DNA from 2 places in the Halomonas sp. YLB-10 genome. Region 1 is predicted to be linked to the other one. Evidence: predicted binding sites of a transcription regulator. Region 1 holds the regulator's gene; the other holds the start of a gene.
The links. The regulator PhoB, encoded in region 1, activates phosphate uptake and scavenging genes when phosphate is short. The targets are predictions, from matches to a motif close to TGTCATANNNNTGTCANA.
Positions count from the first base shown of each region.

Region 2: a site for PhoB is predicted at 5,414-5,431, ahead of EBB56_RS06715 (PhoX family phosphatase). Genes of this name have one in related genera too.

Region 1 covers NZ_RRCU01000005.1:175,647-184,828, forward strand. The annotation lists gene EBB56_RS12850 (ABC transporter permease subunit) at 1-612, shown strand, start outside; gene pstA (phosphate ABC transporter permease PstA) at 609-2,174, shown strand; gene pstB (phosphate ABC transporter ATP-binding protein PstB) at 2,261-3,034, shown strand; gene phoU (phosphate signaling complex protein PhoU) at 3,067-3,801, shown strand; gene cysZ (sulfate transporter CysZ) at 3,941-4,669, shown strand; gene EBB56_RS12875 (YnfA family protein) at 4,750-5,085, shown strand; gene phoR (phosphate regulon sensor histidine kinase PhoR) at 5,276-6,604, opposite strand; gene phoB (phosphate regulon transcriptional regulator PhoB) at 6,665-7,354, opposite strand; gene ubiA (4-hydroxybenzoate octaprenyltransferase) at 7,469-8,362, opposite strand; gene EBB56_RS12895 (chorismate lyase) at 8,560-9,182, opposite strand, start outside.
Region 2 covers NZ_RRCU01000002.1:649,209-658,390, reverse strand. The annotation lists gene EBB56_RS06755 (3-deoxy-7-phosphoheptulonate synthase) at 1-423, shown strand, start outside; gene EBB56_RS06750 (hypothetical protein) at 520-645, opposite strand; gene EBB56_RS06740 (lysozyme-like domain containing protein) at 734-1,369, opposite strand; gene EBB56_RS06735 (LysR substrate-binding domain-containing protein) at 1,601-2,617, opposite strand; gene EBB56_RS06730 (FMN-dependent NADH-azoreductase) at 2,648-3,358, shown strand; gene EBB56_RS06725 (DUF1989 domain-containing protein) at 3,594-4,310, shown strand; gene EBB56_RS06720 (hypothetical protein) at 4,527-5,288, opposite strand; gene EBB56_RS06715 (PhoX family phosphatase) at 5,574-7,703, shown strand; gene ppk1 (polyphosphate kinase 1) at 8,046-9,182, opposite strand, start outside.

The sequences.
Region 1 (9,182 bases):
TGGGCGGCCCTGTGGTTGATCCCCTGCCTGTTGCTGCTGGTGTGGCTGGCGATGAGCGTGGCGCCGATGTGGGAAGGATGGTGGTTCGATGGCGACCTGCGCCTGTGGGTCGAGGAGTCCTGGGGGCTCGACGTGCAGGCACGCAACGCCTTGATCGTCGGGCTGGCCATGGGTTTTGCCGTGATTCCCGGCATCTACGCGCTTGCCGAGGATGCGCTGAGCGATGTGCCTCGGGAGTTGGCCGAAGGCGCCCAGGCCATGGGTGCGACCCGCTGGCAGACGCTCACCCGGGTGATGCTGCCGGTGGCGCTGCCCGGTGTCTTTTCGGCGATCATGATCGGCGCCGGGCGCGCTGTGGGCGAGACCATGATCGTGCTGATGGCCAGCGGCAACAGCGCGCTGATGACGGCGAGCCCGCTGGATGGCTTGAGGTCGCTTGCCTCGAGCATCGCTATCGAACTGCCGGAAGCGGCACCCGGGGGCAGCCACTATCGGCTGTTGCTGCTGGCGGCGCTGGCCCTGTTTGCCTTCACCTTTCTGGTCAACACCCTGGCCGAGGTGGTGCGCGCCCGCCTGAAGCGTCGTTTTACCCGGCGTAAGGGGGACGCATGAAGATTCCCGGCCACACCGCGGTGGGCATGCCCGGCAAGCGGCGCACCCGAGAGGGCCCCTGGGCCTGGTTGGCAGCGGCCTCGGTGGCGCTGTCGCTGATCATGCTGGGGGCCTTGCTGGTGCTGTTGAGCGTCAAGGGCCTGTCCAATTTCTGGCCAGCGACGGTCCACCAGTTGACCCTGAAGGGCGGTGAGACGGTGATAGGGGTTCCCCTGGAGACCCGCGAACTACCTTCCAGGCAGGGACTGGAGCGGCGCTATCTGACCGCCAATCGTGATGACGGCGGTGGCATCTGGCGGTGGCTCGCCAATGACCAGATCACCGAAGACACCACGCCGGAGGATCTGGTGGTGCTGGAGCGGCGCCACTGGGGCACCTTCTTCGGGCGTCTGGTGGCCTTGCAGTCAGGTGATCAGCGCTTGACCGGTCCGGATGCCTGGACGGTGCTCGAGTCTCGGCTGAAGGAGATCAATGCCCTGCGCGACGAACGTCGGCGTCTGACCCACGACGAGATATTACCGCTGATCCGCAGCATGGAAGACCAGGATGGCCACCGCTCGGAGGATCGGCGCCTGGCCGACCTGCAGCGCCGGGCAAGTGAGCTTCAGCAGCGCATGCAAGGTGACCTGGTGGTGCTCGAGAATGGTCAGGGGCGCCGTCAGGAACAAGCCCTTGCCGAGATACTCGAGGCCTGGCGCCCCAACGCCATGGCCTGGCATGAAAAACTCGGTCACTGGGTGCGGGAGCTGTGGCAGTTTCTGTCCCAGGGGCCACGCGACGCCAATACCGCTGGTGGCGTCTGGCCGGCGATCTTCGGCACCATCCTGATGGTGCTGTTGATGTCGATTCTGGTCACGCCCTTCGGGGTGCTGGCGGCGGTCTACCTCAATGAGGTCGCCCACCAGGGTCGATTGACCCGACTGGTCCGGATTGGCGTGCGCAATCTGGCCGGGGTGCCGTCCATCGTCTACGGCGTGTTCGGCCTGGGGGTCTTCGTCTATGGCATCGGCGGCAGCATCGATCGCTGGTTCTTCGAATCGACGCTGCCCTCGCCGACCTTCGGCACCGGCGGACTGCTGTGGGCCTCACTGACCCTGGCGCTGTTGACCTTGCCGGTGGTGATCGTGGCCACCGAAGAAGGTCTTTCGCGGATCCCGCTGCACCAGCGTGAAGGCGCCCTGGCGCTTGGGGCCACGCGCTTCGAGACCTTGACGCGGGTGGTGCTGCCGATGGCCACGCCGGCGATGCTGACTGGCCTGATTCTGGCGGTGGCCCGGGCCGCCGGCGAGGTGGCGCCGCTGATGCTGGTCGGGGTCGCCAAGCTGGCGCCGCAGGTGCCGCTGGACGGGGAGTTTCCCTTCCTCCACCTTGAAAGGAAGTTCATGCACCTGGGGTATCACATCTATGACGCGGCCTTTCACTCCAGCGATGTCCAGGCGGCGATGCCGCTGGTGTATGCCACAGCGCTACTGCTGGTCACGGTGATTCTGGTGCTTAACCTGACTGCAATATTCATGCGTCACTATTTGCGTAAGCGTCATGGTGCCCCGGTGCGCCGATGATGCAGGGAGAGGCAATGTCCATCGATGGCGAGCTGCCCAAGCGTCAGCTGGCCCAGGCAAGACTGGGAAATCGACGCGGGGCGGTCATGGAGTTTTCCGCAGCCGATACCTGCCTGGATATCCAGGGTTTGACCCTGGCCTATGGCGGCAAGACGGCGCTCAAGGATCTGACCCTGCGCATTCCACGCCATCGGGTCACGGCCTTTATCGGGCCGTCGGGCTGCGGCAAGTCGACGCTGTTGCGCGCCTTGAATCGTCTGCACGACCTCAATGAGGACGTCAGTCGTCACGGCCAGATTCATCTGGACGGCCACGATATCCATGACCCCAGGGTGGCGGTGGCCGAGCTCAGGCGTCGGGTGGGCATGGTGTTTCAGGCACCGAACCCCTTCCCCATGTCGATCTACGACAACGTCGCCTTTGGCCTGCGTCTGCAGGGAGGCTTGAGCAAGCGCCGCATCGACGATGTGGTCGAATGGGCACTGAAGTCGGCGGCGCTGTGGGACGAGGTCAAGGGGCGTCTACGGGCATCGGCCTGGTCGCTCTCGGGAGGCCAGCAGCAGCGTCTGGTCATCGCCCGGACCCTGGCGGTGGAACCCGAGGTGCTGTTGCTCGACGAGCCGGCCTCGGCCCTGGATCCGATCTCGACGCTGAAGATCGAGGAGCTGATTCGCACACTCAAGCCGCATCTGACCCTGGTGCTGGTGACCCACAACATGCAGCAGGCGGCGCGGGTGTCGGACTATACGGCGTTTTTGCACAACGGTGAGCTGGTGGAGTACGGCCCGACCGACACCCTGTTCACGCATCCGCGCCTGAGGCGCACCGAAAACTACATCACTGGACGCATGGTGGGCTAGCGTCCCGCCCCATGCTTCTTCAGGAGACCTTCATGGATATCACCAGCGATACCCACAGCCAGCACATCTCGAGGCAGTTCAATCATGAGCTCGAGGAACTCAAGACCCACCTGATGGCCATGGGTGGCCTGGTGGAAAAGCAGGTGCAGGATGCCGTCAGCTCGTTGCTCGACGCCGACTCGGCACTGGCCGCTCGTGTGGTCGACAACGACCGTGCGGTCAATGACATGCAGGTCAAGATCGACGATGAGTGCACCCGCGTGCTGGCACGCCGTCAGCCGGCGGCCTCGGATCTGCGCCTGGTACTGGCGGTGATCCGTGCAGCGTCGGATCTCGAGCGTATCGGTGACGAGGCCAGCAAGATCGCACGCAACGCCATCGAACTGGTCGACGGCAACAACGGCACCCGCGGCTTCGTCGAGGTGCGCAATATCAGCGAGCACGTGCGTCACATGATGCGTGACGCCCTGACCTCCTTCGCGCGTTTCGACACCGAGCTGGCGATGCAGGTGGTGCAGGAAGACGAGCGGGTCGACAGCGAGTACCAGAGCGCCATGCGCTCGCTGATGACCTTCATGATGGAAGATGCGCGTTCGATCTCTCCGGTACTGGGCATCATGTGGATACTGCGCGCGCTGGAGCGTGTCGGCGATCACGCCAACAACCTGGCCGAGTACGTCATCTATCTGGTCAAGGGCCTTGATATCCGTCACATCGCCCCTGACGACCTCAACCAGGAACTGCTCGACGACAGCAGCACGTCTTGACCTCGACGCCCTGAGCGGCGTCAATAGGCCGGCCCCGTCAGGGTCGTTGCCTGCACTCTGAGCATCGGGCCATCGTCGAGACGATGGCCCGATGTCGTTGGGGCACTGTCATCTTCAGCCACTGCCAAGGATCGATGTCATGCTGAATGCCCTCGAGGCGGTCCGCCGCGGAACCCGCCTGGTCTATAGCCAGGGCCTGCGTCGTTATGTGTTTCTTCCCATTCTGGTCAACCTGCTGGTCTACGCCGGCATGCTCAGCTACGTGCTCGGTGAGTTCGGTGGCTGGCTCGATAGCTGGATGGCCATGGTGCCGAGCTGGCTGGAATGGCTCGACTGGCTGATCTGGCCGTTGTTTGTGGTCAGCCTCGTGCTGATCGTGTTCTTCAGCTTTACCCTGGTTACCCACCTGATCGCCGCCCCCTTCTACGGCTTCCTGGCGGCCCGGGCCGAGGTCGAGCTGACCGGCCGCGAGCCCATCGATGATCGTGGCTGGCTCAAGACCGGTCTCGACGCCCTGGGCAGGGAGCTGTTGAAGCTGGCCTACATCCTGCCGCGCATGATCGGGCTGTTTATCCTGAGCTGGATTCCGGTGATCAACCTGATCGCGCCGCTGTTGTGGGCGGCCTTCAGCGCCTGGGTCATGGCGATCACCTACCTCGACTACCCGATGGATAACAACAAGGTCAGCTTCGCCGATATGCGCAAGCGCCTGTCGGCGCGCTGGTGGCCGAGTCTCAGCTTCGGTGGCCTGGTGACCTTGATCACCTGGATCCCGCTGGCCAACCTGTTTCTGATCCCCGGGGCCGTGGCCGGCGCGGTGCTGATGTGGGATCAGCACTATCGGCAGTTGCCGGTGGTTCGGCGTTGAGAGGCACTTCCTGTGGACGTATGGCGTGTCGGTGCTGCCGATAATGGTGCGGCGTCAAAAGGGGATAGCAGGGAGTGGCCATGACGGCGCTGTTGCCAAGTCTTTTGCTCTATATCGCGGCGGCGCTGGCCGAGATCGCCGGTTGCTTTGCGGTGTGGCGCTGGTGGCGAGATGACGCCTCGGCATGGTGGCTGCTGCCCGCGGTGGCGAGTCTGGTGGCCTTCGCCTGGCTGCTCAGTCAGACCGATGCCGACTACGCCGGGCGTGCCTTTGCCGCTTACGGGGGCGTCTACATCGTGGCGTCGCTGGGCTGGCTGTGGTGGGTCGAGCAGCGCCTGCCGGATCGCTGGGACCTGATCGGGGGAGTGCTGTGTCTGATGGGTGCCGCGGTCATCCTGCTGGGGCCCAGGAGCTGATGGGAGCACGCTCGGTTCGTTCTGGCGGGGCCTAGGCGCTGTCCGAAAAGTCGACGAGCGAAGGTTAGACAAGGCAAAAATCGGTGAGAAAGCGCAGTTTACGGGGTGTAATTGAGCATTTTGACCGGGCTGGCGCACCAGCCGATTTTTAACGCCGTATTACCGAGCGCAGGCACTTTTCAGACAAGCCCTAGTGCACAGCGCCGGCGCGGCCGAGCGCCACAGGGTCGGCCGCTGCCAGCCGGCTCGAGGGAAAGATGCAGCGGAAGGTTGCGCCCTCGCCGAGCCGGGAGTCGATATCCAGGCGTGCCTCGTGGCGCAGCAGCACATGCTTGACGATGGCCAGTCCCAGGCCGGTACCACCGGTGGCGGTGCTGCGGCCCTTGTCGACCCGGTAGAAACGTTCGGTAAGGCGTGGCAGGTGCCTCGGATCGATGCCTTCGCCGTCGTCTTCCACCTCGAGGCAGGCGCCTTCGCCGTAGGCACGCCAGCGTAGCGTGATATGGGCGCCGTCACCGGCGTAGCGCACCGCATTGAAGGCCAGGTTGGAGACTGCGCTGTGCATCTCCTTCTCGCTGCCGGTGAGACTGCGCGATTCTTCGACGACCACCTCGATCTGCTGGCGGCCGCCTGACAATGCCTCGGCGTCGCGCTTGACCGCCTGCAGCAGGGTGGTGGGGTCGAGGCGAACGTGGTCGCTGCCGCCCTGGTCGTTCTCGAGTCGTGACAGCAGCAGCAGGTCGTTGACCAGATTCTGCATGCGGCGCGTCTGGCTCTGCATCTGGGCGACCCCCTTGCCCAGGCGCTCCGGCAGCATGCCGGCCATGTCGCTGTAGGTCTCCAGGTAGCCGGTGAGCACGGTCAACGGCGTGCGCAGCTCGTGGGAGACGTTGGCGACGAAGTCGCGGCGCATCTGTTCCAGGCGATGCAGACGGGTGATATCGCGGGCCATGACCAGGCGTTCATCGTCACCGTACAGGGTGATCTGGAACTGCAGGATCATGTTCTCGTCGATGGGGGAGGGCAGGCTCAGCGGTTCGCGGTAGTCACGGGCATTGAAGTAGCCGACGAAGCGCGGGTCGCGCAGCAGGTTGGTGATGTGCTGGCCGCGGTCCAGTGCCGGCTTCAGGCCGAGCATGCGCTCGGCGGAGCTGTTCCACCACTCCAGGTCGCCGTGGCGATCGAGCATCACCACGCTGTCGCGCATCGCCTCGGACGACTCCTGGATACGCTGCAGGGTCGAGCGCAGGCGGCGCTGAGTGATCCGCTGGCCCTTTTGATAGCGATAGAGGCGATCGAACAGCTCGCCCCACAGGCCACTGGCGGTGGGAGGTTCCTGCTGGGGGCGGTGGGTCAGCCAGTCGTGCATCGCGTGCAGGTTGCGCAGGTGATAGCTGAGCCCAAGCGCCAGGCCAAGGCCGATGCCTACGCTGGACAGCGAGAAGGGCCAGCCCAGCAAGGCGCCGAGACCCACCAGCACGGCCAGGCGCCAGACTTCTCGTCTCCACAGACGACCCACGTCAGTTCTCGGCTCCGTTCACCTCATCCCTCCTGGTGCTGCGTTGCGTCGATGGCTCGCTCAGACCTTGGCCGAAAAGCGATAACCGGTACCGCGTACGGTCTGGATCAGTTGCTGATGGGGTTCCCCCAGGGCCTTGCGCAGGCGGCGGATATGCACGTCGACGGTACGTTCTTCCACGTAGACGTTGCCACCCCAGACCTGATCGAGCAACTGGCCACGGGTGTAGGCGCGCTCCTGGTGGGTCATGAAGAACTGCAGCAGGCGATATTCGGTGGGGCCCATGTCCAGTGACTTGCCGTCGACGCTGACGCGATGGCTGACCGGGTCGAGCTTGAGGCCTTCCACCTCCACCGGGTCCTCGACGCCCCGCGGAGTGGCGCGTCGCAGAACTGCCTTGAGTCTGGCCACCAGTTCTCGCGGCGAGAATGGCTTGGTGATGTAGTCGTCGGCGCCGGCTTCGAGGCCCTGGATCTTGTTGTCCTCCTCACCCTTGGCGGTGAGCAGGATGATCGGCAGCTCTGCGGTGGTTTCCTCGCGCTTGAGCCGGCGGGCCAGTTCGATGCCGCTGGTGCCCGGCATCATCCAGTCCAGCAGCAGCAGGTCTGGCTGGTCATCGACGATGATGGCGTGGGCGGCCTGAGCATTGTCCGCCTCGAGCACCCGGTAGTCGGCCATTTCCAGCGCCACCGCGATCATTTCGCGGATCGGGGCTTCGTCATCGACGATCAGTACGGTCTTGGCGGTCATCCCGGGAGCCTCTTGGTCAGGGTCTTACACTCGACGGTGACAAATGACACCACGTCAATGTGACAATTAGATGACATTGTATCCATTGTCGAGCGACCGAGACGGGCATTTCCCTCACCCGAGGGAGGGATAGAGGCTCAGTCCGAGTCCGGCGAACAGCAATAGGCCCGACCAGTGGTTGTTGAGAAAGGCCTGGAAGCAACGGTCGCGGTCACGGCTCTTGATCAGCCGCTGCTGGTGGACAAAGGTCGCGCCCATGGCCAGCCAGCCGAGCCAGAAGAAGCCGCCCAGCGCCAGCAGGCTGCCGGCCCAGGCCAGCAGCCCCAGGGTAGCCAGCTGCAATAGCGCAATGATGCGGGTGTCCCAGCGGCCGAACAGTACCGCGGTGGACTTGATGCCGATCTTGAGGTCGTCGTCGCGGTCGACCATGGCGTATTCGGTGTCGTAGGCCACGGTCCACAGCACGTTGGCGGTAAACAGCAGCCAGGCGACCATCGGGACTTCGCCGAGCACCGCGCCGAAGGCCATCGGAATGGCCCAGGAGAAGGCTGCGCCCAGCACCACCTGGGGGAAGTGGGTGTAGCGTTTCATGAAGGGATAGCTGGCGGCCAGCACCGCTCCGATCAACGACAGCCACACGGTAAAGCCGTTGGTCAGCCAGACCAGCGCGAAGGCCGATCCCAGCAGGCACACGAACAGCACCTTGGCCTCCCGCTCACTGATGCGGCCGGTGGCCAGCGGTCGGTTCTTGGTGCGTTTGACGTGGCCATCGAAGTGGCGATCGGCGTAGTCGTTGACCACGCAGCCCGCCGCCCGCATCAGGTAGACGCCGGCGACGAAGATCAGCAGGGTGTCACGGGCCGGAATGCCCTCGGAGGCCACCCACAGCGCCCACAGGGTCGGCCACATCAACAGCCAGGTACCGATGGGGCGGTCCAGACGCATCAGCGCCAGAAAGTCGGGAATTCGGTTCAGGTATCCAGGGGGACGCAGCAGCGAACGATCCATCGGTTTCTCTCATGCTCTGGCGCAGGTCAGGCGAAAATGAGGCGTAAGCCGGGCAACAGTCGCTCCTCGGAGAAACATCGCCGAGAAGCCTTGGCGCAGCCTAGCGCGAGCCGACGGCCATGACCAGCCAGGCGGCTCGCTCCGAAGTTGGCGACGGAAGGGCGATGGCGGGGTGACAGCCGGTGAGCGACAGCTAGTCAGCCGGTGGCAGAGGCCGACAGCGACAACGCTCGGCCCATGGTCGGCATAAAGCTCTCCTGCACCAGCAGCACCCAGCCGCTGTGACGAAATACCGAGCGGCGTTGCCACAGTCCGGTATAGCCGTGGATCGGCCTGGTGTTACGGCCGATCTGAATGGCGCTGCGCTCGAGATCGGGCTGGCGAAACAGCCAGCTGCCGAGAGAGGTCTCGCCGAGGCCTTCGAAGGGAGCGTCGTGACGCTCGACGATCGGTGCCACGCTGCGCGCCACCACCCAGGGCTCCTCGTCCACGCACAGGGCGACCTCGCGCAGCCAGGCCTGCTCGTCGCTGGCCAGACCCAGCACGTGGGCCTCGTCAGGCCACGGCAGGCCCTTGGCCTCCGCCAGCAGGCGTACGCGAAAGTGCCCGGCGCCTGCCGCCTCGATCAGGCGTTCTGTCAGGGAGTCCCGCGAGGCCAGCCAGGCGTGCCAGTCAGCGGGCACCGCGATGCCACCGGAGGCCAGCGACACCCAGCCGGGGTCGACGATATCGGCCGCGTCGGCATTCGGCGAAGAGGCTGTGGCTGGCGCGGGATTACCCGGTTCGGACCCCGAGCGCTCCTCCAAGGAGCGGAATGTGG
Region 2 (9,182 bases), on a different contig from region 1:
TTCGCGGTGGGCGAGCAGGGGCAGCCGGTCATGCGCGAGACTACCGGCAACCCCTACACCCATGTGGTGCTGCGGGGCGGCCACGGTGAGCCCAACTACGGGGTCGATGCGGTCGCCGCCGCCAGGAAGGCGCTGATCGGCACCGGCCTGCCGCCGCGGCTGATGGTGGACTGCAGCCACGCCAACGCACGCAAGGACCATCGCCGTCAGAGCGAAGTCCTGCTCGAGGTGCTGGCCCAGCGCCTGGCCGGTGACACCTCGCTGATCGGGGTGATGCTCGAAAGCCACCTGAACGAGGGTAAACAACCCTTGGAGCCCGGCAAGCTGCGCTACGGTGTCTCGGTCACCGACGCCTGCATCGGCTGGGAGACCACCGAACACCTGTTGAGCCTGGCTGCCGAGCGTCTTGCCCAGCAGGGTTGAGCCCGACGATGCGAACGAACCAGACCAGAGGCCCTTTCGGGCCTCTGGTCGTTTTTGTCCGGCGTAACTGGCTCGCGCCGTGGGTGGGGACGTGACTCAGCGGCAGAAGGGCCATACCTGATAGAAGCTGTCGCAGCGGAATGCCGCCTCGCAGGCCGCCAGTTGGCTGCGGTAGCGGGAAGCATAGTGGATGGCCACCTGACTCAGCGGCAGAAGGGCCATACCTGATAGAAGCTGTCGCAGCGGAATTCCGCCTCGCAGGCTGCCAGTTGGCTGCGGTAGCGGGAAGCATGGTGGGAGGCCACCTGACTCAGCGGCAGAAGGGCCATACCTGATAGAAGCTGTCGCAGCGGAATTCCGCCTCGCAGGCCGCCAGTTGGCCGCGGTAGCGGGAAGCTGTGCTGGCCACCTCCCGCGCCGCGCGTTGCACCGCCGGCTTGGCGCGATAGCTGCCGCGCTGATAGCCGCCCTGGCCTTCGTGGTAGGCCAGGTACAGGTGCTCGGGGTTGGACAGTGACACCCCCGTCATGCGCCGCGTGCGGGCGTTGTACCAGCCGATGAAGTCGGTGGCGTCGTCCATGTCGGTGCGACTGGCGAACAGCCCGCCGGCGTCATCGTCGTATTCGCCCCATACCGGATCCTGGGCCTGGGCATAGCCGTAGGCCGAGGACGGGCGCGTCCACGGAATGAAGCCCAGCAACTTGGTACGTGGCGGCCTGACGTGGCTGCGAAACGACGACTCGCGCTTGATGAAGGCCATCTGGGTCCAGGGGGGCGTGCCCCACTTTTCATAAGAGGCCTGGGTGGCGTCGTACCAGTCAGGCTGCTGGCGAAAGATCTCGCACAGATTGTCCTGATGGCTCGGCGGCGCCGGGGCGAAGGCGGCGCAGCCGCTGAGAGTAACAAGCGCCGCGGCAAGCACCGTAGTGAGTAGAGCAGACCGCATCCCTGGCATGGCCCGTTTCACAACATTTTCCCGTTTTAGTGATATCGCCCCCAGTATGCCCTCCCGTGCACTGTCGGGTCATCCTCACATGTCCCACCGGCTGCTTCGGGTCATCGGAGAGGGGGCGATGGGGCGAACGCCTTCGATGTCCGATGACGTCTGAGTTCGATCATCCAGCGCCACGCTCAAGGCCAGGACGGTCATTTCTTGCGGGAAGGCAAACGGGTTGCATCAAGGTGCCTGTTGTTCGCCTATGGTAGCGGTTGCCGCTGAAAACGCCTGTTGAAGCCAAACCACCACCTTGTCGAGGATGGCATTGTCGGACATTGTTTGGCTCCTGATCAGGTGGTAGTGCAGTCCCGGTAGAAACGGGCCGAATGGCACCTCCAGCACACCACGAGCGATCTCATCCTGCACCAGGGTCAAGCCCAGCAGGGCCACGCCCTGACCGGAGATAGCGGCCTGGATCGCGTGACTTTCTTCGGAGAAGGCGAGTCGAGGCCCCAGCACGGCAGGGGTAGACCCCACCGCCTGACACCACTGAGCCCAGCCGGGCAGGCCAAGGTTCGGACAGTACCAGTCGAAATCGATATGACGAACACCCCTGAGGTCGTCGACGCCAGCCAGCTGGAGTTGCGGGCTGGCGACCAGGGCAATGCGATCGGTCGCCAGGGTCACCACCTCATGGTCCGGATAGGGGCCCATACCGTAACGAATCGCCAGGCGGGTTCCATGCGTCAGATCAAGCACGCTCTCGCTGGCATGGATATTCAAGGCGATATCGGGATTCGTCGAATGAAAGTCGGTCAGTCGAGGAAGCAGCCACTGGCTGGCGAAGGCCGGAGTGCAGGAGAGGGTGACGCTGGCGGGTGTCGTTCGCTTGAGCAGACTTTCCAATGCGTCGGCGAAGGCGTCAAAGCCCTGGCGTAGCACGGGAGAAAGCTCCGTTGCCGCGTCGGTCGGGATCACCTGGCGGGTGCGACGCTCGAATAGCCCTACGCCGAGCCAGCTTTCCAGTTCACGTACCTGGTGGCTGATCGCGGCGGGCGTTACCGCCAGCTCTTCAGCCGCCCCCTTGAAACTACGGTGACGTGCTGCCGCCTCAAAGGCACGCAACTGCGAGAGTGGTAGTCGGCGTCGTTGCATCGCATCCCTATGGACAAAAAATTTTTGTGTATCTGCAAAGAATAGATCGTTTGTCGGCCCGAATCGATTGGAAGATTCTGTCGTTCGTGCACCACCAAGCATGAGCGGTACTAATCCCAAAGGAGAATCTTCATGGCTACACTGTTGCACCTTGATGCCAGCGCACGCTCCGGACTTTCCGGTAGTCAACCCCACGGATCGCATTCGAGACGCCTCAGCGCCCACTTCGTCACACAGTGGCAACGGGCACGTCCTGACGACAGGGTCGTCTATCGCGATGTCGGCCAGCAGCCGCCTCGTCCTGTCACCGGTGATTGGATTCATGCCGCCTTCACCAAGCCGGAAGCGCGGGATAGGTGGATGCACGAGGTTCTCGCGGAGAGTGATTCCCTGGTCGACGAACTGCTCGAGGCGGATCTGATCATTGCTGGCGTACCGATGTACAACTTCGGCGTTCCGGCCGGATTCAAGGCTTATATCGACAATATCGTGCGAGTCGGGCGGACTTTCGGCTTTGATCGCTCCCGCCCAGGCTTGCCCTATTGGCCGATGCTGAGCGCCATGGGCAAGCGCTTGGTAGTGCTTGGTGCCCGGGGTGATTATGGCTATGAGTCTGGTGAGCGAATGGAGCACACCAACCACGTCGAACCACACTTGCGTACCGTTTTCGCCTATCTCGGCATAGAGGAGTTGCACAGCATCGCCGTGGAGTATGACGAGTTTGCCGACGAGCGGCTGCAGCAGTCTCTGATTCAGGCGGAGCAACGCGTTGAGGCGTTGGTCGACAGGCTGGCGGCCAGTCTGGACGTTGCTCGCGTTGTTTCCGATCCAGTCTCGGGGTGAGCGCACCTCCGTGACCGCTTCTTCGATCGTCCCCTGCTGGGTACCAGATGCTCGGCAACAGATGTGATTCCCTGTCCAGCAAACGTCTGTATTGCAGAACTTGAAATAAGAATAGTCTCGCGGGATGAGAAATTTGCGCGTCTCGCCGTCAGAGGGCCGATGTGGTGAGAGGGAGTGTCTGATTTCCAACAATGTATTCTTCATGATAAGTCGGAAAAATCAGTGAGCGAGGTGGATGATGGGTGGTTATATAAGTAGAGATAGGGAGCCTGATCTGGCGGCTTCTTTCGGTGCGCTGGAAGAAAAACAGTTGTCAGTGAGCCAACCGCTTGCGCGCAATGGTGTTCTGCAGCCAGGAAAGGTCTATTTCATTCCCGCGAGGTGTGGCGCTGCCGTTGTACTGGAAAAAGGGCAGATGCTTACGCTGATTAACGTAAGTGGATTGCAGGTCTGCGATATGTGGGCTTTCAATACGAGTGATCCAGACGAATTTCTATCCATGGAACATACTCGAACCCATCTTGGGCGCTTGGTGCCGGTTGTCGGTGACAGTATGGTTTCCAATAGAAGAAACGAGATGCTGGAACTAGTGGAAGATACTTCGCCTGGGGTGCATGACACATTGATTGCCGCCTGCGATATCAATCGCTATAGACAGCTTGGCGTAAGCGAATACCATGACAACTGTGTTGATAATCTTCGAATGGCATTGCTTGCCATCGGCAAGGAGGTTTCGCATGTTCCATCACCATTCAATGTGTGGATGAATGTTCCACTTGATGGTGATGGCTCACTGACATTTGTGCCACCCGTGGCCAAAAGAGACGACAGGATCGTGTTCAAGGCAATGATGACCTGTTACGTAGTCATGTCATGCTGTCCCCAGGATATTACGGCGGTCAACGGAGTTGGTAGCCAAACGGAAAGTATAGGAGTCATGCTCGGAGATTGAAGAAACACGGGATAGATGGCGATGCACTGCAACTCCGCCGCCGGCGCTAAAGGTTCTCATTTCGTCGGAGGTAAACTCCAGCCTTTGCGCTCCGGCGGCATCCGGCTCGTCATCGCTCACGATATGACTTCAGCACTCCCTCTCGTCGCTTCAAACGCCTCTACACGTTTTTTGGGCCAGCGGCAGCGAAGTTTAGCGATAGCGATCACGCTGCCTCTACGCGGGCTCGGGCTTCTTCTCCCTTGGCTGACCCTCACCTCCGATGTCCGAGGGCACCAGTGGCAGGTCCTCGGGCAGGTGGCGGGCACAGAAGTCCAGGCAGTCGAGGCCGTTGACGGCCTGGGGGGCCAGTGGACAATTCCATGGCGACTCGCGCAGCACTTCCGGAAGATGGTCGCTCAGGTCCTCCATGTCCTGACTCTTGGGCCAGCACAGCCAGCGCTCCCGTTCAGGGGTCTCGGGGTGGCGCCACTTCAGCATCCAGTCGTCGCCCCAGGGCAGTACGCCCAGGGTGTCGGGTTCGGGCGGCGGCAGACCCTGGAAGGCGCTGGCCCACCAGCGGGGCGAGAGGTGATGGCGTCCCAGGCGTCGGCTGCACTGGGCCAGCAGGGTACGCTGCACCACCATGACATCCAGGGCGCTGTCATCACGATAGAGCACATGGAGCGCGAGAGTGTGCGGTATTACGCAAAGCTCCCGCTCAACCAGTTCATCCAGTGACTCCCTGCTGTCGACCTCCTCGGCCAGGGCGCCGTCCAGCGTTACCAGGGTGACCGATTGTGGCGGTATGACGAGACAACAGGGAAGTGCCTGGTCGAGGCATGAAAGCGATTGGACATTGGCGGCGCTGCCCCGGTCGAGGCTCTGTTGATCGACACAGTGGACCCAGTACCAACGAGGCTCGGGATCTTCGTCGGCTGAAGGGGCGCGTTGGGGCATAAGAAGTATGCGCTGATGTCGGTGTCCCAGATTCCACATGGTTCTGGTCCTGTCGATAGCGATTGTTGGTGCACTGTGTCGACGAGCGAAGCCATTTTCTTTCACCAACTGTTACTCTTTTTACAATAGCGCTACTTCCTGTGCTCTGCGTCAACCTCGTCTATCGTCATACGAGTGTCATCTGGACTACCTAGTGTTGTCGGCGGACCGCCGTCGCCCCTGTGATCGACTTTCCCCTCCGATACCCGAGGCCGGCAACAGTGACTGGCACCGACAGCCCACGCCTTGACGGCGAACAGAGGGCTGCAAGAAGAGGACTGCGCAATGAGCAAGGAAATTGAAGATCATCGTCTGTTGAATCCCAGCCGTAATGAACCCTTCTCCTCGGTGCTCGACCGTCGTCTTTCCCGGCGAGCGGTGATGAAGGGTGGCATGGGCATGGCGGCCATGACCATGCTGGGAAGCTTTGGTCTCTCGGCCTTCGCCAACGAGCCGTCGTCAGGGATGGCCAAGACGCCGCTGGCGCTGGCCTTCGAGTCGATTGCCGGTTCGCGCAGCGACGCCGTGGTGGTGCCGCCGGGCTATACCGCCCAGGTGCTGGTGCCCTGGGGTACGCCGCTTGACGACAGCGCGCCCGAATGGAGCGAGGATCTGACGATGACGCCCCAGGCCCAGGCGGCCAGCGTCGGCATGCATCACGACGGCATGCATCCTTTCGCGCTGGATGAGAGCACGGCCTCCGAGCGCTTCCTGCTGGTGATGAACAACGAATACATCGACGAGAACGCGCTGTGGGCGCCCCAGGGCGGCCCTACCAACATGACCGAAGGCAAGCGTCCGGCGGACGAGGTGCGCACCGAGATCAACGCCCACGGGGTGACCGTGGTCGAGGTGAAGAAGGACGCCGATGGTCGCTGGAGCCACGTCAAGGGTTCCGCCCATAACCGTCGCTACACCAGCGCCACCCCGATGCACCTGTCAGGGCCGGTGGCGGGCAGCGACTACGTCAAGACCAGGTATTCCCCGGGCGGCACCCAGGCTCGCGGCACCAACAACAACTGTGCCCACGGCTACACGCCCTGGGGTACCTACCTCACCTGCGAGGAGAACTGGCCGGCCTACTTCGTCAAGAACGAAGGCCGTACCCTGGACGATGACCGTCTTGGCATCGCCAGTGGTCGCGGACGCTACGGCTGGGAGACCGCCGCGGGTGATGACAGCGAACGCGACGACGAATTTACCCGTCTGATCGGCGACCCCGTCGCCGACGACGCCAGCGGTGACTACCGCAACGAGCCGCGTCAGTTCGGCTATATCGTCGAGATCGACCCCTATACCGGCAGGCAGGCGATCAAGCGCACGGCGCTGGGCCGCTTCCGCCACGAGGGCTGCTGGCCGGGCAAGCTGGTAGCAGGCGAGCCGGTGGTGTTTTACTCCGGTCACGACTCGCGCAACGAGTACATCTACAAGTTTGTCTCGGAGGCGGCCTGGGACCCGGCGGATGCCATCGCTCCCGGCGCCGAGGCCGATCGCCTGGCGATCGGTGACAAGTACATGGACAGCGGCACCCTTTACGTCGCTCGCTTCAACGCCGATGGCAGCGGCGAGTGGCTGCCGCTGACGCCGGACGCTTCCACCCAGGATGGCCGTACCCTGGCCGAGGCGCTGGAACTCGACGCCGATGACCTGGCCGGGGTGATCATCCACACCTGTGATGCCGCCGACCTGATGGGTGCCACACCGATGGATCGCCCTGAGTGGGGCGCGGTGGACCCGTCCACCGGCGAGGTCTACATGACCCTGACCAACAACTCGAAGCGTACCGAAGACGGCACCGAGGCGACCCTGACCGGCGACGGCGACAACATCACCGCGCTGGGCAACGGCTACGCCACGGCACCGGTCAATGCGGCCAACCCGCGGGCGAACAACGAGGCCGGTCAGATCATCCGCTGGCGCGAGGGCAGCGATGCCACCGCCTTCGACTGGGAGGTATTCGTGTTCGGTGCCGCGGCCAGTGACCAGAACAACCTGTCCGGGCTGACCGCCGACAACGAATTCGCCAGTCCCGATGGGCTCTACTTCGATGAGCGCGGCGACGGCCAGGGCATCCTGTGGATCCAGACCGACAACGGCTACGAGGGCGTCACCGAGAGCACCAATGACCAGGTGCTGGCGGTCGTGCCGGCGGAGCTCGAGCGTGCCGATGGTGCCGCCGCGGTGATCTCCGGGGCCAACCAGGACAAGCTCAAGCGTTTCTGCGTGGGCCCCAACGGCTGCGAGGTCACCGGCATCTTCCCCACGCCGGACAAGACCGCGCTGTTTATCAATATCCAGCATCCGGGCAACTGGCCGGCCAGTGACGACGCGACCCAGGCGTCTGATGCCAGCGTGCGACCGCGCGCCGCCACGGTGGTGATCCAGCGCGAAGACGGCGGCCAGATCGGCGTCTAGGACGTGTCCGAAAGGTGTCGGCTTGCGTCGGCCTTTCGGGCAATCTCCAGGGGCGTTGTCGACGTCTGACGTCTTGCGCCGCCCCAGCACCCCGGCTCCCTTTTCAGGGAGCCGGGGTGTTTTTTCTAGGGTCTGGGTGTCCAGGGCTGGATGATCGGCAGCCTGAAGCGGGAGGCGGTTGGTCCGGGAACCGCTTGGGTCGGCCAAGGCGCGGGCCAAGCGGCGCCCGGCAGCCGTCAGGACACATGACGACAACATGAAGAAGCCCCTCGCCAGCGTCGCTGGCGAGGGGCCTGGGTGGTGTTGCCGGTGCGTCTGTGGCGCTTTAACGCGCCGCTTTACTCAAGCCCGGGCGGCGTAGGCGTACAGCAGCGTTTCCTGGGCGGAGATCGGTGCGGCCTCGCCCGGATCCTGCTTGATGTAGGTGCCGTCGGCCTGCAGCAGCCAGCTCTGGCAGTTGTCGACCAGATAGGTCTCGAGGTCCTTGCGCACCCGGGCGGCGAGCTTCTTGTCGAGCAGCGGGAAGCAGGTCTCGACCCGATGGAACATGTTGCGCGCCATGAAGTCCGCGCTGGAGCCCCATATCTCGGGCTTGCCGTCGTTGTGGAAGTGGAACACCCGGGTGTGTTCGAGGAAGCGACCGATCACCGAGCGCACCCGGATATTCTCGGAGATGCCGGGCAGGCCAGGGCGCAGGCAGCACATGCCGCGGATGATCAGGTCGCACTCGACGCCGGCCTGGGAGGCGCGGTAGAGCGCCTGGATCAGCTTGGGTTCGGTTAGTGAGTTGCACTTGACGATGATATGGGCGCGCTTGCCCTTGCGCGCGTAGCTTGCCTCCCGCTCGATCATTTCGACGACCCGTTCGTGCAGGGTGAAGGGGGCGTGCAGCAGCTTCTCGATCTGGCGGGTGCGGCCCATGCCGGACAGTTGCTGGAACACCTTGTGCACGTCGGCGCACAGCACAGGGTCCGCGGTGAGCAGGCTGTAGTCGGTGTAGAGCTTGGCCGTCTTGGAGTGATAGTTGCCGGTGCCGAGGTGAGCGTAGTGGCGCAGCGCGCCCTTCTCGCGGCGCACGATGTGCATCATCTTGGCGTGGGTCTTGTAGGCCATCACCCCGTAGATGACGATGGCGCCGGCCTCCTGCAGGCGCGAGGCCAGCGCCAGGTTGTCGGCTTCGTCGAAGCGGGCGCGCAGTTCGATGACCACCGTCACTTCCTTGCCTTGGCCGGCGGCCTCGACCAGGGCGTTGACGATGGGTGAGTCGGCACCGGTGCGATACAGGGTCTGCTTGATCGCCAGCACGTCGGGGTCGCGGGCGGCCTCGCGCAGCAGGTCCTCCACCGGGGTGAACGACTGGAAGGGGTGATGCAGCAGGATGTCGCCTTCCTGCATCGACTGCATGATGGAGTTGGGTTGCTTGACCTGCTTGGGCACGCCGGGGGTAAAGGAGCGGTACATCAGATCGGGCCGGTCGGC